One region of the Micromonospora sp. NPDC048986 genome, then DNA from elsewhere that is predicted to be linked to it. Evidence: riboswitches for the same ligand, from Rfam matches in the RefSeq annotation. Region 1 holds a riboswitch; each other region holds the start of a gene.
The links. A riboswitch is a leader RNA that binds a small molecule or an ion and turns the genes downstream of it on or off. The one in region 1 is predicted to bind cobalamin.
Positions count from the first base shown of each region.

Region 2: it holds a riboswitch for cobalamin, as region 1 does, so the genes downstream of both, bluB (5,6-dimethylbenzimidazole synthase) here and AB0B94_RS13720 (ribonucleoside-diphosphate reductase subunit alpha) in region 1, are expected to answer to the same signal.
Region 3: it holds a riboswitch for cobalamin, as region 1 does, so the genes downstream of both, cobN (cobaltochelatase subunit CobN) here and AB0B94_RS13720 (ribonucleoside-diphosphate reductase subunit alpha) in region 1, are expected to answer to the same signal.

Region 1 is NZ_JBEZFJ010000005.1:322,716-329,897, reverse strand. Features, by position in the region: gene AB0B94_RS13720 (ribonucleoside-diphosphate reductase subunit alpha) at 1-2,250, opposite strand, end outside; cobalamin riboswitch at 2,443-2,660, opposite strand; gene AB0B94_RS13715 (enolase C-terminal domain-like protein) at 3,092-4,489, shown strand; gene AB0B94_RS13710 (FadR/GntR family transcriptional regulator) at 4,497-5,219, shown strand; gene AB0B94_RS13705 (aldo/keto reductase) at 5,230-6,249, opposite strand; gene AB0B94_RS13700 (ATP-binding cassette domain-containing protein) at 6,246-7,064, opposite strand; gene AB0B94_RS13695 (ABC transporter substrate-binding protein) at 7,064-7,182, opposite strand, start outside.
Region 2 is NZ_JBEZFJ010000014.1:126,242-133,423, reverse strand. Features, by position in the region: gene bluB (5,6-dimethylbenzimidazole synthase) at 456-1,085, opposite strand; cobalamin riboswitch at 1,114-1,314, opposite strand; S-adenosyl-L-homocysteine riboswitch at 1,476-1,551, shown strand; gene metH (methionine synthase) at 1,566-5,192, shown strand; gene AB0B94_RS26045 (aspartyl/asparaginyl beta-hydroxylase domain-containing protein) at 5,413-5,508, opposite strand; gene AB0B94_RS26040 (hypothetical protein) at 5,558-5,731, shown strand; partial or broken gene AB0B94_RS26035 (5'-methylthioadenosine phosphorylase) at 5,743-6,099, opposite strand; gene AB0B94_RS26030 (hypothetical protein) at 6,178-6,726, opposite strand; gene AB0B94_RS26025 (molybdopterin-dependent oxidoreductase) at 6,719-7,182, opposite strand, start outside.
Region 3 is NZ_JBEZFJ010000010.1:216,041-223,222, reverse strand. Features, by position in the region: gene AB0B94_RS21675 (hypothetical protein) at 1-568, opposite strand, end outside; gene AB0B94_RS21670 (hypothetical protein) at 600-1,085, opposite strand; gene AB0B94_RS21665 (maleylpyruvate isomerase N-terminal domain-containing protein) at 1,367-2,134, shown strand; gene AB0B94_RS21660 (hypothetical protein) at 2,131-2,856, opposite strand; gene AB0B94_RS21655 (RNA polymerase sigma factor) at 2,849-3,430, opposite strand; gene AB0B94_RS21650 (hypothetical protein) at 3,559-3,894, shown strand; cobalamin riboswitch at 4,274-4,403, shown strand; gene cobN (cobaltochelatase subunit CobN) at 4,683-7,182, shown strand, end outside.

The DNA.
Region 1 (7,182 bases):
CGGCGCGACAGCGCTGACGGTGGCCTGCTGGATCCGCGTCGCGGGGCGCGAGCGCAGGTAGTAGGTGGTCTTCAGCCCGGCCTTCCAGGCGTAGAGGTACATCGAGGAGAGCTTGCCGATCGTCGGCGCGGCCAGGAACAGGTTCAGCGACTGGGACTGGTCGATGAACGGGGCGCGGGCGGCGGCCAGGTCGATCAGCGCCCGCTGCGGCAGCTCCCACGCGGTGCGGAACAGCTCCCGTACGGCGGCCGGCAGCTCGGCGATCTCCTGCACCGACCCCTCCGCCCGTTTGATCGCCGAGCGGATCCGCTCGGTCCACAGACCGCGGGCCTTCAGCTCGCGTACCAGAGCGGTGTTGACCTGGAGGAACTCCCCCGACAGGGTCTCGCGCTTGAACAGGTTGGACACCTGCGGCTCGATGCACTCGTAGCACCCGGCGATCGAGGCGATGGTGGCCGTCGGCGCGACCGCCACCAGCAGCGAGTTGCGCAGCCCGTACGCCTCGACCCGCTCGCGCAACGCGTCCCACCGCGCGGTCTGCGTACCCTCGACACCCCACAGGTCGGGCTGGAGCTGGCCGCGCGCGGCCCGGGTCTGCGGGTACGCCGGATGCGCGCCGAAGTCGCGCGCCAGGTCGGCCGAGGTCTCCAGCGCGGTCAGGTACAGCTCCTCGCTGATCCGGGTGGACAGCTCCCGGGCGGCCGGCGCGTCGAACGGCAGCCGCAGCGCGAAGAAGACGTCCTGTAGGCCCATCAGCCCGAGTCCGACCGGCCGCCAGCGGGGGTTGCTCGCCGCCGCCTGCGCGGTCGGGTAGTAGTTGATGTCGATGACCCGGTCGAGGAAGGTCACCGCGGTGCGCACCGTGGCGCGCAGCCGCTCCCAGTCGATGCCGCCGGCGGTGAGGTGGGCGGCGAGGTTCACCGAGCCGAGGTTGCACACGGCGGTCTCGGTGTCACTGGACACCTCGACGATCTCGGTGCAGAGGTTCGACAGGTGCACCACGTTGCCCGGCTCGGCGGTCTGGTTGCAGAGCCGGTTGGCGGCGTCCTTGAAGGTCATCCAGCCGTTGCCGGTCTGGGCGAGGGTCCGCATCATCTTCCCGTACAGCTCCCGTGCCGGGACCTGCCGCACGTAGAGACCCCGCGCCTCGGCCTGGCGGTACGCGGCGTCGAACCGCTCGCCCCACAGGTCGGGCAGCTCGGGCACCTCGTGCGGGTCGAACAGCGACCACGGCTCGTCGGCCTCGACCCGCCGCATGAACTCGTCCGGGATCCAGTTGGCCAGGTTGAGGTTGTGGGTGCGTCGGGCGTCCTCGCCGGTGTTGTCCCGCAGTTGCAGGAACTCCTCGATGTCCGGGTGCCACGGCTCCAGATAGACGCAGGCCGCGCCCTTGCGTCGGCCACCCTGGTTCACAGCGGCGACGCTCGCGTCCAGCGTGCGCAGCCACGGCACGATGCCGTTGGACTGCCCGTTCGTGCCCCGGATCAGCGCTCCCCGGGAGCGGACCCGGGAGTACGCGATGCCGATGCCACCGGCGAACTTGGACAGGTTGGCGACCTGGGCGTACCGCTGGTAGATCGAGTCCAGCTCGTCGAGCGGGGAGTCGACCAGGTAGCAGGAGGACATCTGGGTGTGCCGGGTGCCGGAGTTGAACAGGGTCGGTGAGCTGGGCAGGTAGGCCAGGCTGGACATCAGCCGGTAGAAGTCGACCGCCTCGTCCGCCGTCCGGGACAGGCCGCAGGCCACCCGCAGCAACCAGTACTGCGGGGTCTCCAGCACCAGTCGGCTGATGGGGTGGCGCAGCAGGTAGCGGTCGTACACGGTGCGCAGGCCGAAGTACTCGAACCGGCGGTCGCCGTCGGGGTCGATGGCGTGGTCGAGGGTCGCGGCGTGTGCGGCGACGAACGCGGCGGTGTCGTCACCGATCAGACCCTCGGCGTGGCCGATCCTGATCGCCGCGCTGAACGAGGTGATGCCCTGTCGACACACCTCCTTGTCGACGTAGCCGGCCAGCAACCGCGCGGCGAGGCGCGAGTACTGCGGCTCCTCACCGATCATCTCGGCGGCGGTCTGGATGGACAGCCGGTCCAGTTCGGCGGTGGTCGCGCCGTCGTAGAGCCCGCTGATGGTGCGGGTGGCCACCCGCATCGGGTCGACGTCGGTCAGGTCGTCGGCCCACCGCTCGATCGCCCGGACGATCTTGTTCACGTCCACGGGTTCGGTGCCGCCGTCGCGCTTGCGGACCTGCATCGGCGTGCGCCGCACTGTCGCGTCGCCGCTGGCCGGGACTACCTCGGTGACTGTCACCACTCGCTCCTCGGAGTTCGAGACCTGGTGGCCCGGACGCGAGGAGACAGACACCGACGGACGCCACGCCAGCCCGGCGTGGGTCAGGTGGCGTCAGCCGTCCCACGCGGCCTCGGACCGCCGCGTCACCCGGATGCGGGTACGCGGCGCGCTGGCAGGTCTTCGGACTCGCGGGCACGACCGGGCTCGCCGGTCTCCTACTGGCCGTCGCTTCCCAGGCCGATTGGTGGCCCAGTGCTGATGACGGCGGTCGTTCCCACTCACCGCTGCGGGACAGTCCCGGATTTCCACCGGGTTCCCTGTTGCCTCGACCGCCCCGGATGAGCGGCCGAACCAGCTGCGCTCGACACCATATATAGGGACGCAGCCGTTGTCACACCCCACATGTCGGTCTCGGGCGTGTCGGTGGCCGACTCGGTGACCACCGTCACCACCCCGGCCGACAACATCCCGTCGACCGACGCCAGGCACCGGGGACGGGGCCCTGCGCGCCGGTGTCGACAGTCGACAGGGATGTGGCGTATCGAGGCCACGGTGCCGCAGACCGGACCCATATGCCACTGTCAATGCCTTGGGGTGGGGCGAACGCCCGATCTTCACGGGCTCGCCACCCCGCCACCTTCGCCCGTCAACGGGCACGATGGACAGTGAGGCGGATCGACCCGGCGAGGCAAACATCATACGTCTGCGGCCCCACGGTGATCGACATCGTTGACGTGCTGGAGCGCCGCTCCGTATACTCCCTGTGATCATCTGATCTTTAGCCTAGCCGGGCGAGGAACGCATGCCGCAGATCACTGCCGTCACCGTCGAAGACGTCCGCTTCCCCACCTCCCTGACCGCTGACGGGTCAGACGCCATGAACAAGGACGGCGACTATTCGGCGGCCTACGTCGTCCTGCACACCGACGGCGTCGACGGCGTGGGCGCGCCACTGGCGGGGCACGGCCTGACGTTCACCATCGGTCGAGGCAACGACATCGTCGCGGCGGCGGCAGTCCACCAGGCACAGCTTCTGGTGGGCCTGGACGTGGGGACGATGGCAGCGGACATGGGCGCGGTCTACCGCCTCCTCACCTCCGACTCGCAACTGCGTTGGCTCGGGCCGGAGAAGGGTGTCGTCCACCTGTCCCTGGCGGCCGTGTTGAACGCGTCGTGGGACCTGGTCGCCCGGGTCGCCGACAAGCCGCTGTGGCGGCTGCTCGTCGACATGTCCCCCGAGCAACTCGTCGACATCGCGGACCTGCGCTACCTGTCCGACGCGCTGACCCGGGACGAGGCACTGGCCATCCTGCGGGCCAAGGAGGGCACGAAGGCGGCCCGCCTCGCCGAGCTCGACCGGACCGGCTACCCCGCCTACACCACCTCGGCGGGTTGGCTCGGCTACGGCGACGACAAGCTGCGCCGGCTGTGCCAGGAGGCGGTGGACACCGGCTACGGCTACGTCAAGCTCAAGGTGGGCGCCAACCTCGACGACGACATCAGGCGATGCGCGATCGCGAGGGAGATCCTCGGGCCGGATCGCAACCTGATGATCGACGCCAACCAGGTGTGGGACGTCGGTCAGGCCATCGACTGGGTCACCGCCCTCGCCCAGTTCAAACCACTGTGGATCGAGGAGCCGACCAGCCCCGACGACATCCTGGGCCACGCGGCCGTCCGCCGCGCCGTCGCTCCGATCGGCGTCGCCACCGGCGAACACTGCCACAACCGGGTGATGTTCAAGCAGCTGTTCCAGGCCGAGGCCATCGACTTCTGCCAACTGGACACCGGCCGGTTGGCCAGCATCAACGAGATCGTCGCCGTGCTGCTGCTCGCCGCGAAGTTCGACGTCCCGGTGTGCCCGCACGCCGGCGGTGTCGGGCTGTGCGAGATGGTCCAGCACGTGTCGGTGCTCGACTACGTCGCGATCTCGGGGGACCTCACCAACCGGGTCACCGAGTTCGTCGACCACCTGCACGAGCACTTCACCGATCCCTGCATCATCCGGGACACCGGCACGGGCAGCGGATACGTCCTTCCCAGCCAGCCCGGCTACTCCACCCGGATGCGTCAGGAGTCGGTGGCGCTCTACCGCTTTCCCGACGGCCACTACTGGGCGGCGACAGACCCGACTACCGTGTCATCTCCGGAGGCGGCGTACGTGATCGCGGGTGGGAAGGCCACCCCCACCGGCCGTTAGGGGGATCATGTCTCGCACTGACGAAGTGGTCAACGGCATCAAGCGGATGATCCTCGAAGGGCAGTTCAGGCCCGGGGACCGGTTGCCCATCGAGAAGGACCTCGCCGAGCAGCTCGGAGTATCGCGGGGGTCCCTGCGCGAGGGCATGTCGGCCCTGTCGATCCTGGGCATCGTCAACATCCGCCAGGGCGACGGCACCTACGTCACCAACCTCGACGCGCCACAACTGCTGGCCCCGATGGGTTTCGTCGTGGACTTCCAGGGCCAGGGCGACCCCCGGCACATCCACACCGTTCGCCGGCTGCTGGAGTGCGAGGCCGCCTGCCTGGCGGCGACCAGGATCACCGACGAGGCCCTGGCCCAGGCGGGTGACCTGCTCGAAGAGGCAGCCCGGTTGATCGGCCAGTCACCGCCGGACCACGAGCGGATCATGGAGATCGACATCGCCTTCCACCGGATCATCGCGGTGCACGCCGAGAACCCGGTGCTCGTCGGCCTGATCGAAGCCTTCGCCGGGCGCACCATCCGGGGCCGGCTCTGGCGGAGTCTGCACGAAGAGGGCGCGGACCTGCGCACCCACCACGAACACGTGGCGATCCTGAAGGCCCTCGTGGCGCGCGACCCGGAGCGGGCCCGCACCCGGATGGCGAACCACCTCATCGGTGTGGAGGAGTCGTTGCAGGGGTTACCCGAGGACGCTGACGCCGGCGTCGAGACGGCCCGGTCGTAACCGCCGACCCTCACGACTGCACGTCGAGCAGCCCCTCGTCGTACAACGCCGTCCAGAGCTGATCCGGGACGTCGACACGAGTTCGACGCAGGGTCTCGGTCACCTGGGCCTCGTCACGCATGCCGACGACCGTCGAGACCACGGCCGGGTGACGACGGACGAACGCCAACGCCGCCTGGGGCAGCGTGACGCCGTACATCCGGCAGACCCGCGCTATCCGGCGGGCCTGATCGATCACCTCCGCCGGCGCCTGCTGGTAGTCGTAGACGGCGTCGGACGGCGGAACGTCCCGGGCCAGCAGCCCGGAGTTGTAGACACCGGCGACCACCACACCGACGTGGCGGGCCTGCGCGACGGGTAGCAGGTCGGTCAGCGCGCCCTGCTCCAGCAGTGTGTACCGGCCGGCGCACATCACCACGTCCACGTCGGTCTCCGCCACGAAGCGGGCCAGCATCGCGGACTGGTTCATCCCCGCCCCGACGGCGCCGATCACGCCCTGTTCCCGCAGCTCCACCAACGCCGGGATCGCCTCGCGCGCGGCCTGCTCCCAATGCTCGTCCGGATCGTGCAGGTACACCACGTCGATCCGGTCCAGGCCGGTGCGCCGAAGGCTCGCCTCCAGCGAACGGCGTACGCCGTCGCGGCTGAAGTCCCAGACCCGGCGATGGTCGGCGGGAACGTCGAACCCCTCCGGATCCCGCCGGTGTGCCGTCTCCGGTGACGGCACGAGCAGCCGGCCGACCTTCGTCGACACCACGTACTCGCCGCGCGGACGGGAGCGCAGGGCCCCGCCCAGGCGCCGTTCGGACAGGCCCAGCCCGTAGTGCGGCGCCGTGTCGAAGTATCGGATGCCGCCTGCCCACGCGGTGTCCACGGCGGCGGCGAACTGCTCCTCCGACGTCGCCCGGTAGAGATTGCCGCCCTGGGAGGCGCCGAAACCCAGTGGGCTCAGCCGCAGCGGTGGCCCAACGCCGCTGCGGGCCGCCGAACGGGCGGGGTCGCGCGCACCCCGCTGGACGACAGCGGTCACCGCTCGTCCCGGTCCACGTTGGTGCTGCCGGTCATCGCCGCGACCAGATCGTCGGTGGTGACCTCGTCGGCGCGGAGTTGGGCAGCGCGCCGACCGAGGCGCAGGACCTCGACCCGGTCGGCGATCTCGAGCACCTGCGGCATGTTGTGGCTCACCAGCACCACCGACATGCCGGCGTCACGGGCCCGCCGCACGACGTCGAGCACCCGCCCGGTCTGGACCACCCCCAGGGCTGCGGTGGGCTCGTCGAGGATGACCACGTTGGTCGCCCAGATGATGGCGCGGGCCACCGCCACGCACTGCCGCTGCCCGCCGGAGAGCATCGCGATCGGGGTGGTGACCCGGGGGATCCGTACGCCGAGTTCGTCGAGGGCGGCGGCGGCGCCCTGGCGCATGGCGCGCTTGTCCAAGAGCCCGAGCCGGCCGAGTGGCCCGGAGCGGAGGATCTCCCGGCCGAGATACAGGTTGGCGGCCACGCTGAGGTCGTCGGCGACGGCGAGATCCTGGTAGACCGTCTCCACCCCGGCCCGTCGGGCATCGACCGGAGTGGAGAACTGGACCGGGCGGCCGCCCACCCGGATCTCACCCTCGTCGGGCGGGTGCACACCGGACAGGGTTTTGATCAGGGTGCTCTTGCCGGCGCCGTTGTCACCGATCAGCGCGACGACCTCACCTCGGCGGACCGTGAAGTCGGCGCCACGCAACGCCTCGACGTGCCCGAACCGCTTGACGACGCCGCGGGCTTCGAGGACCGGCGGCTCCGCGTCGGTGGGTTGCGGGTCGCTGGTCGCGGTGGCCGTGGGGTTCACGCCCATCACTGCACCGGCGGGTTGGCGCAGCTGGGCTCGAGCACCGCCTTGATCTCCGCCGAGTCGATGTTCTCCTTGGTGACGAACGTGACGCCGGTGTCGGCCGACGCCAGTGGCGCCTTGT
Region 2 (7,182 bases), on a different contig from region 1:
CGACCCGACCGTTGCCAACTTCTCATTGCGCTCCCCGTTCTGTTCATGGGCGGCATTCGGTCCGCCGGCCCCGTTGCCGATGAAACTAGATACGAGACCTGCAACGCCTCTTGTGACGACCTTGAATCCTCAGCGCAGGGCAACTGCAATCAGACAGGGAACCCGGCGACAGGCCACACCGGCGGAGCTTGTAACCGGGCGCGCGTGGACATCTGTGCGGCAGGAGGCCAATGGCGTGACAAGGCGAGGACTTTCGCGAACTTGGTGGTCAGAGACCGAGACAGGCCGGAGGTGACCTACCGCGGGAGCGGCCGGATTGCTGGCGCCACCCAGGCCTACCGCCGAGCCGGGCCCACTGAGAACACTCCGGCCGGGCCGTCATGCCAGGTTGACACTCCGACCTCAGGAATGCCGGCGGGGTGCCTGGCGCGACAGCGCCGCCACAACCACTTTGGTCACTCCGTCGTCCAACGATCGTGGTGGATCACCGATGACACCGGGCGTCGCTGGCGCCAGCCGTGCCGCTCCAGGTCCGGCGTCTGCTCCAGATGGGTGACCGGGCCGAGACAGAGCCACGCCACCGGGCGGACGGTGGCCGGGATGCCGAGCAGGTCGCGTAGGAACGGCTCCCGGTAGAACGAGACCCAGCCGACCCCGAGTTGCTCGGCGGTTGCGGCCAGCCACAGGTTCTGGATCGCCAGACAGACCGAGTAGAGGCCGGCGTCGGCGATCGCGTGACGGCCGAGCACGGCCGGTCCGCCCCGCTCGGGGTCGTACGTGACTACGACTGACATCGTCGACTCGCGTACGCCATCGATCTTGATCCGGTTGAAGCGTTCCGCCGCCGCACCCTGCAGAGTGGCCGCGAAGGTGTCCCGTTCCCGCTGCACGTGCCGGTGGAACTCCTGCCGCAGCTCGGGATCGCGGACCAGGATGAAGTCCCAGGGCTGGGAGAGGCCGACGCTCGGGGCGGCGTGCGCCGCCGTGAGGACCCGGTTCAACGTCTCGTCGGGGATCGGCGCCCCGGTGAACTGGGCACGTACGTCCCGGCGGCGGTGGATGGTCTCGTAGAGGCCGGTGTCCAAGGCAGGCTCCCGCTGCGCTCGTGCCCCTGACGGGGCGATGACGCGAGGCCGGTCTTCGGACTCCCGGATCTACGCTGGTCACCCGCCTTCCCAACCCGGCAGGGTCAGTGGCTGCGTCTGGTACGCGTGGGTGGCAGCTCCCCGGTCACCGCGGCGGGCCCGTGCCGGACTCCCACCGGCTTCCCGATTCTCCCCACTCGCGCAGGGCACCTCGCAACGTTTGTGCCACCGCACACGATAACGGTCCCGACGAACATGGGAGGTCCCGCCGCTGCATCGCCAGTGATGGGCGGTGCTCGTCACGATCGGGCTTGCCGGGTGACCGGGGCGGCCAGACGCCGACGCCGTACGGGGACCTCCAGGCAGACGGGTCGGGTAACATCTGCCTGTCGGGTCGAGAGGCGCTGCGACGGGCGGAGCCCGCCACGCTCGGCCCACATCTCTTCGACAAGGGCGCCTCCGAGCTTCGGAGGCGACCGCTTGAGCGCGTTATCGAGCCAGAAAGACACCGCATCGTCGCTGCGGCAGCTGATGTCCCAGCGTGTTCTGGTGTTGGACGGCGCCTGGGGAACGATGTTGCAGGGCGCGCGGCTCACCGCCGCGGACTATCGGGGCGACCTGATTGTCGACCATCCGCAGGACGTCAGCGGTGATCCCGACCTGCTCAACCTCACCCGGCCGGACGTCATCCTGGACGTACACCGGCGGTATCTGGCCGCCGGCGCCGACATCACCACCACCAATACGTTCACGGCGACGAGCATCGGCCAGGCCGACTACGGGCTCCAGTCACTGGTTCGTGAGATGAACGTTCAGGGTGCGCGGCTGGCCCGGCAGGCGGCGGACGAGTTCGGTGGCCGGTTCGTGGCCGGCTCGGTCGGGCCGCTGAACGTGACGCTGTCGCTGTCGCCGCGGGTCGAGGACCCGGCGTATCGTGCCGTCGACTTCGACGGCGTGCGCGCGGCGTACGCGGAGCAGATCTCGGCCCTGGCCGAGGGCGGCGTCGACCTGCTTCTGATCGAGACGATCTTCGACACGTTGAACGCGAAAGCCGCCATCGCCGCAGCCCGTGAGGTCGCGCCGCAGCTGCCGCTGTGGATCTCCGTGACCATCGTCGACCTGAGCGGCAGGACGCTGTCGGGGCAGACCGTGGAGGCTTTCTGGCGCTCGATAGAGCGGGCCGATCCGCTGGTCGTCGGCGTGAACTGCTCGCTGGGCGCGGCCGAGATGCGCCCGCACGTCGAGGAGCTTTCCAAGATCGCCGGCACCTACGTGGCGTGTCACCCCAACGCCGGTCTGCCGAACGCTTTCGGCGGCTACGACCAGACGCCGGAGGAGACCGCCAGCCTGCTCGGCGAGTTTGCCGCGTCCGGCTTGCTCAACGTCGTCGGCGGCTGCTGCGGCACCTCACCGGAGCACATCGCCCGGATCGTCGCCGCCGTGGCCGGCACACCGCCACGGACGGTCGCCGCCCTGGCGGAGACCACCCGCTTCAGTGGGTTGGAGCCGTTCGCGATCGGACCCGACACCGGGTTCGTGATGATCGGTGAGCGCACCAACGTCACCGGCTCGGCCAAGTTCCGCCGGCTCATCGAGTCGGACAACTATCAGGGGGCGGTCGACGTGGCCCTGGAGCAGGTCCGCGGCGGCGCCAACCTGCTCGACGTCAACATGGACGCGGACCTGCTCGACAGCGAGCGCGCCATGACGACCTTCCTCAACCTCATCGCCACCGAGCCCGAGGTCGCCCGCATCCCAGTGATGATCGACAGTTCGAAGTGGACGGTCCTCGAAGCCGGCCTCAAGTGCGTGCAGGGCAAGGGCGTGGTCAACTCGATCAGCCTCAAGGAGGGCACTGAGGCATTCCTCGCTCAGGCCCGCCGGATTCACGACTACGGCGCCGGCGTGGTGGTGATGGCCTTCGACGAACAGGGCCAGGCCGACACCACCGAACGCAAGGTGTCCATCTGCGGTCGGGCCTACGATCTGCTGGTCGAGCAGGTCGGGTTCGCGCCGGAGGACATCATCTTCGACCCGAACGTCCTCGCGGTCGCCACCGGGATCGCCGAGCACAACGGTTACGCGAAGGCCTTCATCGACGCCCTTCCGCTGATCAAGGCGCGCTGCCCGGGTGCCCGCACCAGCGGAGGCATCTCCAACCTGTCATTCTCCTTCCGGGGCAACGACGTGGTTCGCGAGGCCATGCATTCGGCGTTCCTGTTGCACGCTGTCCGCGCCGGGTTGGACATGGGCATCGTCAACGCCGGCCAGCTCGCCGTGTACGCCGATATCCCCGCCGACCTCGTCGAACTCGTCGAGGACGTGATCTTCGACCGGCGCCCGGACGCCACCGACCGCCTGGTCGCCTTCGCGTCGACCGTTACCGGTTCCGGCACGAAGCGTGCGGTCGACCTGTCCTGGCGCGAGGCGCCGGTGCACGAGCGGCTGTCGTACGCGCTTGTCCACGGCATCGTCGACTTCATCGAACAGGACACGGAGGAGGCCCGACAGGGCCTCGCCCGACCCCTCGATGTCATCGAGGGCCCGCTGATGAACGGAATGAAGATCGTCGGCGACCTGTTCGGCGCCGGCAAGATGTTCCTGCCGCAGGTGGTCAAGAGCGCCCGGGTGATGAAGCGCTCAGTGGCCTACCTCGAACCGTTCATGGAAGCCGAGAAGGAGCAGGCCCGCCTGGAGGGCCGGATCGACCCGGGCCGCGGGCAGGGCAAGGTCGTGCTGGCGACAGTGAAGGGCGATGTGCACGACATCGGCAAGAACATCGTCGGCGTGGTCCTGGGCTGCAACAGCTACGAGGTCATCGACCTGGGCGTGATGGTTCCGGCCGGCCGGATTCTGGACACGGCCGTCGCCGAGGGCGCTGACGTCATCGGCCTGTCCGGCCTGATCACGCCATCGCTCGACGAGATGGTCGCAGTCGGCGCCGAGATGCAGCGCCGCGGCCTCAAGATGCCGCTGCTGATCGGCGGGGCGACGACATCGCGTCAACACACCGCCGTGCGCATCGCCCCCGCGTACGACGGCACAACAGTGCACGTGCTCGACGCGTCCCGGGTCGTCGGTGTGGTGTCCGACCTGCTCGACGATGGCCGGGCCCGCGAACTGGACCGCACCAACCGCGTCGAGCAGGAGCAGTTGCGCGAGGCGCACGCCAGCCGGCGCTCCCAGCCCATGCTCGGCTTGACTGAGGCTCGCGCCAACCGCGAGGAGGTCGACTTCAGCGACCTGCCGACCCCGGACTTCACCGGCCGGCGGACGGTCCAGCCCACCCTTCCCGAGCTGCGCGAGATGATCGACTGGCAGTTCCTCTTTCTGGCCTGGGAACTCAAGGGAAAGTTCCCGGCGATCCTGGACCAGCCGGTCGCCCGCGAGCTCTACGACGACGCCAACACACTGTTGGACAAGATCACGAAGGACGACTCCTTCCAGGCCCGAGGCGTCTACGGCTTCTGGCCCGCGCGCTCCGAGGGCGACGACATCGTCCTCGGCAACGGGGTGCGCCTGCCGATGCTACGCCAGCAGACGGTCAAACCGGCCGGCCGCGACAACCGCTGCCTGGCCGACTACGTGGCCCCCGAGGGTGACCACCTGGGCGGCTTCGCCGTGACCATCCACGGCGCCGACTCCCTGGCCGCGTACTACGAGGCCCAGCACGACGACTACCGCGCGATCATGGTCAAGGCGCTGGCTGACAGGCTCGCCGAAGCCTTCGCCGAGTACATCCACCTGAAGGCCCGCCGCGACTGGTTCGAACCAGACGCCATGCCGGACCTCGCCGACCTGCACGCCGAACGTTTCCGGGGCATCCGACCGGCGCTCGGCTATCCCGCCAGCCCAGACCACAGCGAGAAGCGGGAACTGTTCGACCTGCTGAAGGCCGACGAGCTCGGCATCGGCCTGACGGAGTCCTTCGCGATGACGCCGGCAGCCAGCGTCAGTGGGCTGATCTTCGCCAACCCGGCGGCGAAATACTTCACGGTGGGCCGGATCGGCAAGGACCAGATCGAAGACTACGCCGCCCGCCGCGCCACCAGCGTCGCCGACGTCGAGCGGTGGCTGCGACCCAATCTGGCCTATGAACCGTCCTGACTGGTGTGCCGGCTGGGAGGGAGCGCCCCGCCGTGCTGCGTGGCGGCGCCGCCGCAGCCTCACCGCGGCTCCCTCCCGCCGCCGCCCACCGGCGGCCGGGACATCGTTCAGGCAGCCAGACGATGAGGTTGCTACCACGAGACCGCCCGCAACTGTCGACTACCGCTTCACTCGAGCAACGCGCGGGTCACCGGAGCCGGGTGCGGCTGGGACGTTCGGGTTACCAGCCAGTCTGCGGCACGACGAGTCCGAGATGCGCGCGGTAAACGGTGGTAACCCATCCCTGATGGGGCTTGAGGTGGGTGCCGGGAGCCATGACGCGGGCCCGACGAGCGGAAGACCCGAAGACGACGGATACTCGCCTGATGACTGAACCTGACCTCGACCCCGAACAGTATCCGCCCATCGACCCGCGTGAACCGGTGCCCGACGACGCGAGCGTCCTCCTGCCCGGCACGCCGGACGAACTGCCAGAAGCCCCGGCCGAACCGATGCCGGACGACGGAGGCAACGCCGGCGGCGTACGCGAGCCGGCGTAGGCCCCGGTTCTGTTGATCAGTGCCGCACCGTCGTCGAAGTAGGTGCAGGCCCGTTCGCTGGTGCGGTCGACCAGCTGGTCGGGGAGGACGAGCGCCCCGGGGGCCAGTTCCGTGGTGAGCGATCCGACGGCGCAGGGTGCGCGGACCTGGCGTACCCCGAGCGCGCGCAGTGCCCAGCGGTTGGCCCGGTAGTTGATCCGGCGCGGGGACCGGAGGTCGGCCCCGTGCCGCGGCAGGAACGCCACAGCGCGGCCGTGGAGTTGTCCGACGGTGACCGGATCGGACGGGCGGCCGTACGGTGCGGAGAGCTCGACCGTCATGCCACCGTCCGCCAGTTGGTAGAGGCCACTGCCACTGCCACCGATCACCCCCACTGCGGCCTGGGGCAGTTCCGCGGGCCTCGTCATGCTCGTGCCCTCCCGGGTCAGCGACGGGAAGTCACCTGTTCAACGCGCCGAACCGTCGACCCGTCGCCAGCGGATCCGCCGCACGAGGTACCAAACGCCGCTGACCAGGAACAGCGTGGCGGTGATTGCCAGCCAGCGGGCCAGGTACGGGTGCTGGTCCTGACCGGTGGCCGCGAGATAGGTCTCCCGGCCCTGCCGCAGGATGCCGGGGAGGTACACCAGGAACAGCAGCCCGGTGGCGAGTGCCGGCACCCGGATGTGGTTCAGCGGGATTGGTCGGGATGGCGTATGCCCGGCTCGGCGAGGCAGCGGGTGGCGTGCAGCGGGCGGCTGACCATCCGTAGCGGCGTGGCCGGAGCGCCGGAGCGCACCGCGCAGCACCCGGTCGGCCGAAGCGTAGATCGGAAAGAGGACGAGGTCGTGGGCGACGGCCGCCCCGACGAACCAGAGCAGCATCCGGCCGGCAGTGGCCTCTTCGGCGATTCTCAGTGCTACCCAGCCGGTGAGGGTGAAGCAGGCGATCATGGCGACGAGGTGCTGAAGGGACGATCCGTAGGCCGCCCGGAATCGGGGGAGAGGCTCAGCCATCGGCGTCGGTCCGGAAGGTGATGTCGGCGACCCACTTCGTGCAGTGCACGCCGGGCAGAGCGGGAACGATCACCCGGGCGGGAAAGCCGTGGTCGGCCGAGAGGTCGGCGCCGTTGACCCGCAGGGCGAGCAGAGAGTCGGCGTCGAGCACCTGGTTGGCCTGGAGGATCGCCTGGTTGAACAACCCGGCCTTCTCCAGCGACCGCACCTGCGCCGACGCCGGATCGTCCACGCCGACCAGGGCGGCGAGGTCGCGCAGTCGTACACCTGACCAGGTTTGTCGTGTCGACCACCCCTCCACGCAGGCGATCGGCAGGCGGGCGGTGTGCTGGCCCATGGCCAGCAGGCGGGGACGGTCGAGGGTGACGAGACGGTCGCCGCCCCGCACTGTCAACCGCCACCGTTGCCCGGTCTCGTCTGGCCGGATACCTGCCGCGGCGGCGGTGCGGTTGATCG
Region 3 (7,182 bases), on a different contig from region 1:
GCGCGTTGGGCACTGTGGCGCACACCGCGTGCCAGATGTCGCGGGAGGTGTCGGTGCGGGTGAACAGGTTGGAGACGCCGTACGGGCCGTCACCGCTGAGCACCGCTCCACCGGTGATCACACCGCTGTCGTCGTGGCGGGCGAGCACCCGAACCCGGGGGTCGGCCAAAAGCGCGGGGCGGAACAGCTGCCCACCGCCGTGGGCCGCCGCCCAGGCCGTCAACTCGTCGGGTGTGGTGACCGGGGCCAGCGGGTTGTCGACAGGTGGTGCCGCCGGTGGCCGGTAGATCCACTGCGCGTCGAAGAGCACCCGGAACCCGTACCCGGACAGGTCGAGGTCGGCGAAGCTGTCCTTCACCGACGCGCCGGGCCCCGCGTCGATGCGGGACAGCAGGGCCTCGGCGTCGACGCCCGGTCGCACTGTGACGGCGTCCGGGTACCACTGTGGCGAACGGTGGGGGACCGACCAGGCGTCGGCGTCGGTACGGCCGGCCAACCCGTGGCTGCCGCAGACGATGTCGCACCATTCGGCGTTGTTGCGGGCCGCCGTCCGCACGTCCTCCAGCACGTCGGGCAGCCTAGCCAGCCGGGGCACCGGCTCAGGGGGCGTAGACCAGGTCCATCGTGTCGGTGTGCCCGGACCAGCGCAGGTCGAGTCGCCAGCACCCGGCCTCCGGCAGGTCGATGATCGACGGCCCCGGCCCGCCGGCGACCTCCCGGATCACCCGGGTGTCGGTGCCGTCCAGCCTCGCGGTGATCACCAGGGTTGCCGGTGCGGTCGGGTCGGGCGAGGTCGTGGCGGCGCGGGCCACCCAGAGGATCTTGTTGTTCGACCCGTCCGTCCGGACCTGCCGCAGCGGATGGGCGAACAGCACCGCCACGATGTCACCCTTCGCGCCGAAGACGTGCGGAATCCGCGCATCCCCGCTGAACCCGGCGTCCGCCCAGTCCGGCAGCGACCCCGTCTCGACCCGCGCCGCGCAGGCGGTCGCGGTGCTCGCCGTGGTGGCCGCACCCGCCGTCGGTGCCGCTCCGCCGGCCGTGGTCGTACACCCCGCCAGCAGGACCACCGAGGATGCCAGCATCAACCTGCCCCAGGAAACCATCTCGCCCCTTCCGGTACGCGTCGAGCACTCGTCGCACCTATCCGACACCGCCCAGGCCCGCCGGGTTCCTGGTGCTCTGAGCGGGAGCGTGCGTAAGTCATCACGGGCGCGGGTGAGGATGCCTGGTCAGGACGTGATCGCCGTTGGCGAGCATGCGCGGAGTTTCCGGGTGGCGCCGGCGCCGGCTGTCGACGCGTTCGTCCGGCTAATTTCGCTATCCGGTGGCCGGCGCGCAGTGATACACAACCGAGGTGCAGCACATGTTGGATTTCCCCGAGGTCCTGCGGCTGATCGAAGGCCGCTCGGCCGCGTTCCGCGCCGCGATCGCGTCCGCCCCCGACCTTGACGTCCAGGTCCCGACCTGTCCGGACTGGACGCTGCGCGAACTGGCGCAGCACCTCGGCGACGGCCGCCGCCGCCAGGCCGCCATCATCGCGGCGGGTCCGGGCGCTGAGCCCCCGGCGCGGACGGACCCGAAGGGCGCCCCGACTGCGCCCCGCGACCGCGAAGCCCTGGACGGCTGGCTCGCCGAGTCGACCGGGCTCATGCTCGACGCGATGCGCGCGGCCGGCCCGGACCGCGGCTGCTGGACCTGGTGGGGTCGCTCGCAGGCCCCGGAGACCAGCGGAGCCGTGGCCCGTCACCAGATCCAGGAGTTGGCCGTCCACACCTACGACGCCCAGCTCACTCAGGGGGTCGCACAGCCGCTGCCGACGGCCGTCGCGGTCGAGGGCGTCGACGAGTTCCTGACGACGGTAGCGGCGACGACCGTCGCCTGGCCGTTCAAGCCGGCGACCATCGACCTGCACACGACCGAGGGCCGCTCCTGGCGACTGACCCTCAACGCCGACGGCGTCCGCTGCGACGACCTTGCCGCTGACGCGCAGCCGGGCGACATGGCGATGCGAGGCGCAGCGAGCGACATGGTCCTCTACTTCTACGAGCGAGTCCCACTCGACGACCTGGAGACCACCGGCGACATCCAGCCGATGGAGCAGCTCGCAGACTGGGACCCGACCGCGTACTAGCCCAATGAGCGCGCGATCTCGATCGCCTCGGCCTTGGTGAGGGTGCCCTCAAGCCGGTAGCTGACGTCCTCGTCCTGCCAGATCAGGGTCGAGCCGGCAAGTCGGGCGGTCTCCCGGCGGATCCCGCCCGCCCGATCCACGTAGGACAGAACGTGCGGGCCGTCGACCCAGACGGCGAAGTCGCCGTTGACCTGGACCCAGTTCGCGCCCGGCGGCGTGACCTCCTTGTGGAAGGCCAGGTCGAGGCGACCGTCGAACGCGTCGACGCGGAGCGCGCCCCCGTCGTAGAGCAGCGTCGCCACCCGGTACCGGCCGGTGGCGTCCGGGTCGGCGACCAGCACCTGCTCGGGTGTGCCCAGCATCGCCGGCAGGCGGATCGGAAACCGTACCGACAGTTGGGCCTCGTCCAGGGCGACGGCCCGCTGCCCGGGCAACGGCGACGCGGTGCCGCCGGGCGGCGTCGGGGCGGATGAGGTGGCGATGCTGACCCCGGCGAAGCGCAGCAGCCCCGTGACGACGTCGGCGATCGCGGCCCGCGTCGGCGGCAACAGCGCCACCAGCAGTGCGACGAGCGCGACCGCGGCGAGCGACCGCCACCGACGCCGCCGGGGCGCGGGCGCGGGCGTGCCGAGTCGTACGCGGACGCGGGCGGTCACGTCGGGCGGATCGGGAGTGTCCAGCCAGGCGGACAGGTCGCGCAGTTCCCGTTCGAGGTCACCCATGCCGGACCTCCTCACTGTCGAGCAGGCCGCGAAGCTTCCCCAGCGCCCGGGACGTGCGCGACTTCACAGTGCCCCGGGGCCAGCCCAGAGCCGACACCGTCTCCTCCTCGGTGAGATCGAGGAAGAAGCGGCAGACGATCACCTCGCGGTCCCGTACCGGCAGTTGTCGCAGTGCCTGCACCAGCGACGCCCGGCGCTCACCGGCGAGGACCGCGCCGACCGCGTCGTCCTCGGCGACCTCGGACGTCGGGTCCGCTGCCGCCGCCCGCAGCACGAGCCCGTCGCGCCGGCCACGGGAGCGGTGCAGGTTGCGGGTCTCGTTCGCGACGATCGCGAGCAGCCACGACCGGAAGGACGCGTCACCCCGGTAACGGGACAGCTTCCGGTACGCCTTCACAAACGCCTCCTGGATGACGTCCTCGGAGTCCGAGCCCGCGCCGAGCAGCACCGCCGTCCGGTACGCGGACGCGGTGTGCCGGGCGACCAGGAGGTTGTACGCCTCCAGGTCACCTGCCCGAGCGCGGGTGACGAGCGCCTCGTCGTCCAGGGGAGCCTCCGTTCGGATCACACTCATGACACCGCCAACCCGCCGCGGGTTCCACCCGGATATCCCGACGCAGGTCAGCTCTCTCCCATCCGGCGTGCAGCGTATTGCCAGGAACCGGTGCTGCACTGGAGGGACGTCGAGGAGAGGGGCGGGGCATGAGCTGGTTCAACCGCCGGTCACGGGGTGCCGAGGCGACCCCGACGAAGCTGGACCGGGAGGCGACCCGCGACGACCTCGCGGCGCTGGAGGCGTTCGTCGCCACCCGGCGCGGGGTGGAGTTCTACCTGGAACCGGAGACGACCGCGACGGACACCACGGTGGTGGCGATCGCCCACGACGGCGAGTGGATCCGCCGTCGTACCGGAACGCCCCGCGCGGCCGGGGCCATCGCCCGCAAGCACGCGGTGCCACTGTACGAGGCGGCGCGCACCGGCTACCCGGAACGGATGCGGACCTGGAGCCGGGCCCACCCGGAACGCCACGCCCGCTGATCGGTGCGTCGAGCGACGTCGGTCGTCGGCGCGTGGCGTGTTCGGTCCCGGGCATGTGTCGTTCGGCGCCTTTGGAGCTGAATCGTTGGCGATATCGCCGTACGTCCGGACCTGAAGCCGAGGCGCGGGCCGGGAGCCGAGGCGGCTGAATCGTCTACGACATCAGCTCCAAAGGGGGCGCGTGAACACTCCGCCCCCTGCCACGGGCCAGTCCGCAGGGCCGATCAACCAGTTCGCCCAGCCCGCCACTGCGGCGAGATGCATCCCCCGCGCGCCGATATATCCGCAGGTCAATGTGGTGAGCGTGGTCGGGTGGGGGTGGGGTCCGCGTTGACCGGCGGCGCAGGGGTGTGGCAGCATTCGCGGCCTGACGGCAGTGAAGGAAGTCGGTGCGATTCCGACGCGGTCCCGCCACTGTCACCGGGGAGCGATCCCCCCTTGTGAGTCACGGCCGTGTGTCTGCGGTTGGAAGGCCGGGGGAGAGCGTCGATCCGGAAGCCAGGATACTTCGGCCGTCGGGACGTACCCCAGGGCGTGGACACCCGAGGAGGACCCGATGACGCACAGCGTCTTATTCATCGACGACTATCGTCGTATTGCGCTTCAGGCAGCGCGCTCCGGGGACATCGGCCACCGGCATCGCTGAGCTGATCGCCCGGCGCTGACCGGCCCCGACGCACCCGTCGGTGCGCCGTTCGCCCGGGCCGTCGTACCGGCTGACGCCGAACCCACCCGCATCGCCCGGTCGCCCCCGTGAGGGCCCAGGGCGTCACTTTCCGGAGCCCGCCGTGCGCATCCTGCTGCTGTCCACCGCCGACACCGACCTGCTGGCCGCCCGCGCCAGCGGTGCCGACTACCGGCTGGCCAACCCCGCCAGAGTCGCCGCCGACGAGGTGCCCGCCCTGCTCGACGGGGTCGCCCTCGTCGTCGTACGGCTGCTCGGCGGTCGGCAGGCGTGGCCGGACGGCCTCGCCGCGGTGCTCGCCACCGGCGTGCCGACGGTCGTGCTCGGCGGTGAGGCGCTGCCCGACGCGGAGCTGATGGCCATCTCCACAGTGCCCTCCGGGGTCGTCACCCAGTCGCTGGCGTACCTGGTGGAGGGCGGTCCGGACAACCTCGGACAGTTGGCCCGGTTCCTCTCCGACACGGTGCTGCTCACCGGTGAGGGGTTCGCCGCACCAACGCCCACCCCGGCGTACGGCGTGCACGGCGACCACTCCGCCGACCCGGACCGGCCCACGGTGGGGATCGTCTTCTACCGGGCGCACGCCCTCGCCGGCAACACCGGTTTCGTCGACGTGCTCGCCGACGCGGTCCAGCGGGCCGGCGGCAACCCGCTGCCGATCTTCTGCGGCTCGCTGCGCGGGCTGACCGCGGGCGCCGGCCCACTCGGGCTCTTCGCCCGCTGCGACGCGCTGCTGGTCACCGTGCTCGCGGCCGGCGGTGCGGTCGCCGCGGACGCCTCCGGTGGCGGCGACGAGGACGCCTGGGACGTCGGCGCGCTGGCCGCCCTGGACGTGCCGGTCATCCAGGCGCTCTGCCTCACCAGCACCCGCGCGCAGTGGGCCGACAGCGACGCCGGGCTGTCCCCGCTGGACGCCGCCATGCAGGTGGCCATTCCCGAGTTCGACGGTCGGATCGTCACAGTGCCGTTCTCGTTCAAGCAGATCGACGCCGACGGGCTCTCGGTATACGCCGCCGACCCCGAGCGGGCCGCCCGGGTCGCCGGGATCGCGGTGCGCCACGCCCGGCTGCGGTACGTGCCGCACGCCGACAAGCGGGTAGCCGTGGTGCTCAGCTCGTACCCCACCAAGCACTCCCGGGTCGGCAACGCCGTCGGGCTGGACACCCCGGCCTCGGCGGTCCGGCTGTTCGCCGCGCTGGCCGAGGCCGGCTACGACCTGGGTGACGCGCCGCCGCCCGACGACGGCGACGCGCTGATCCACGCCCTGATCGCCGCCGGTGGTCACGACGTGGAGTGGCTCACCCCGGAGCAGTTGGCCGCCGCCGAGGCCCGGATACCGGGGGCGACGTACCGGCGCTGGTTCGACCAGGTCCCGGTCGAGCTGCGGGAGCGGATGCGGGAGCACTGGGGTGAGCCGCCGGGCGAGCTGTACACCGAGGGCGGCGACATCGTGCTCGCCGGGCTGCGCTTCGGCAACGTGGTGCTGCTGATCCAGCCGCCCCGCGGCTTCGGGGAGAACCCGATCGCCATCTACCACGACCCGGACCTGCCGCCGAGTCACCACTACCTGGCCGCGTACCGCTGGTTGACAGCGCCGGTCGCTGACGGCGGCTTCGGCGCGGACGCCGTGGTGCACCTGGGTAAGCACGGCACCCTGGAGTGGCTGCCCGGCAAGGGCCTCGGCCTGGCCGCCGACTGCGCGCCCGACGCGGTCCTCGGCGACCTGCCGCTGGTGTACCCGTTCATCGTCAACGACCCCGGCGAGGGCACCCAGGCCAAGCGGCGGGCGCACGCCGTGGTCGTCGACCACCTGGTCCCGCCGATGGCCCGCGCCGAAACCTACGGCGACCTCGCCAAACTGGAGCAACTGCTCGACGAGTACGCGACAGTGCAGGCCCTCGACCCGGCGAAGGTGCCCACCGTGCGGGCCCAGATCTGGGACCTGGTGCGCGCCGCCGAGCTGCACCACGACCTGCACGCCGACGCGATGCCCGACGCTGACGACTTCGACGACTTCGTGCTGCACCTCGACGGGTACCTGTGCGAGGTCAAGGACGTGCAGATCCGCGACGGCCTGCACATCCTCGCCGACGCGCCCACGGGCGAGCCGCGGGTCAACCTGGTCCTGGCGGTGCTGCGCGCCCCGCAGGTCTGGGGTGGCGCCCGGGCCCTGCCCGGCCTGCGACAGGCCCTCGCCGTCGCGTACTCCCTCGACGAGCAGGAGCTGCTCGCGTCGCCGGGACAGCGACTGGCGCTGCCCGCCGCACTGACCGACGTGGTGGACGGGCCTGCCGGCACCGCCGCCGACGCGATCGACCTCATCGAGGTCCTGGCCCGGCGGCTGGTCATCGGCATGGAAACCCTGGACTGGGCAGTGGACACTGTTGACGCCGTGGTGACCGAGGTGACCGGTCAGTCGATCCCGGACGTCGCCGCGGTGCTGCACTTCGCCGCCACCGAGCTGGTGCCCCGACTGGCTCGGACCACCGACGAGCTGACCAACACCCTCGGGGCGCTGGACGGTAGGTTCGTGCCGCCCGGCCCGTCCGGTTCACCCACCCGGGGCCTGGTGAACGTGCTGCCCACCGGCCGCAACTTCTACT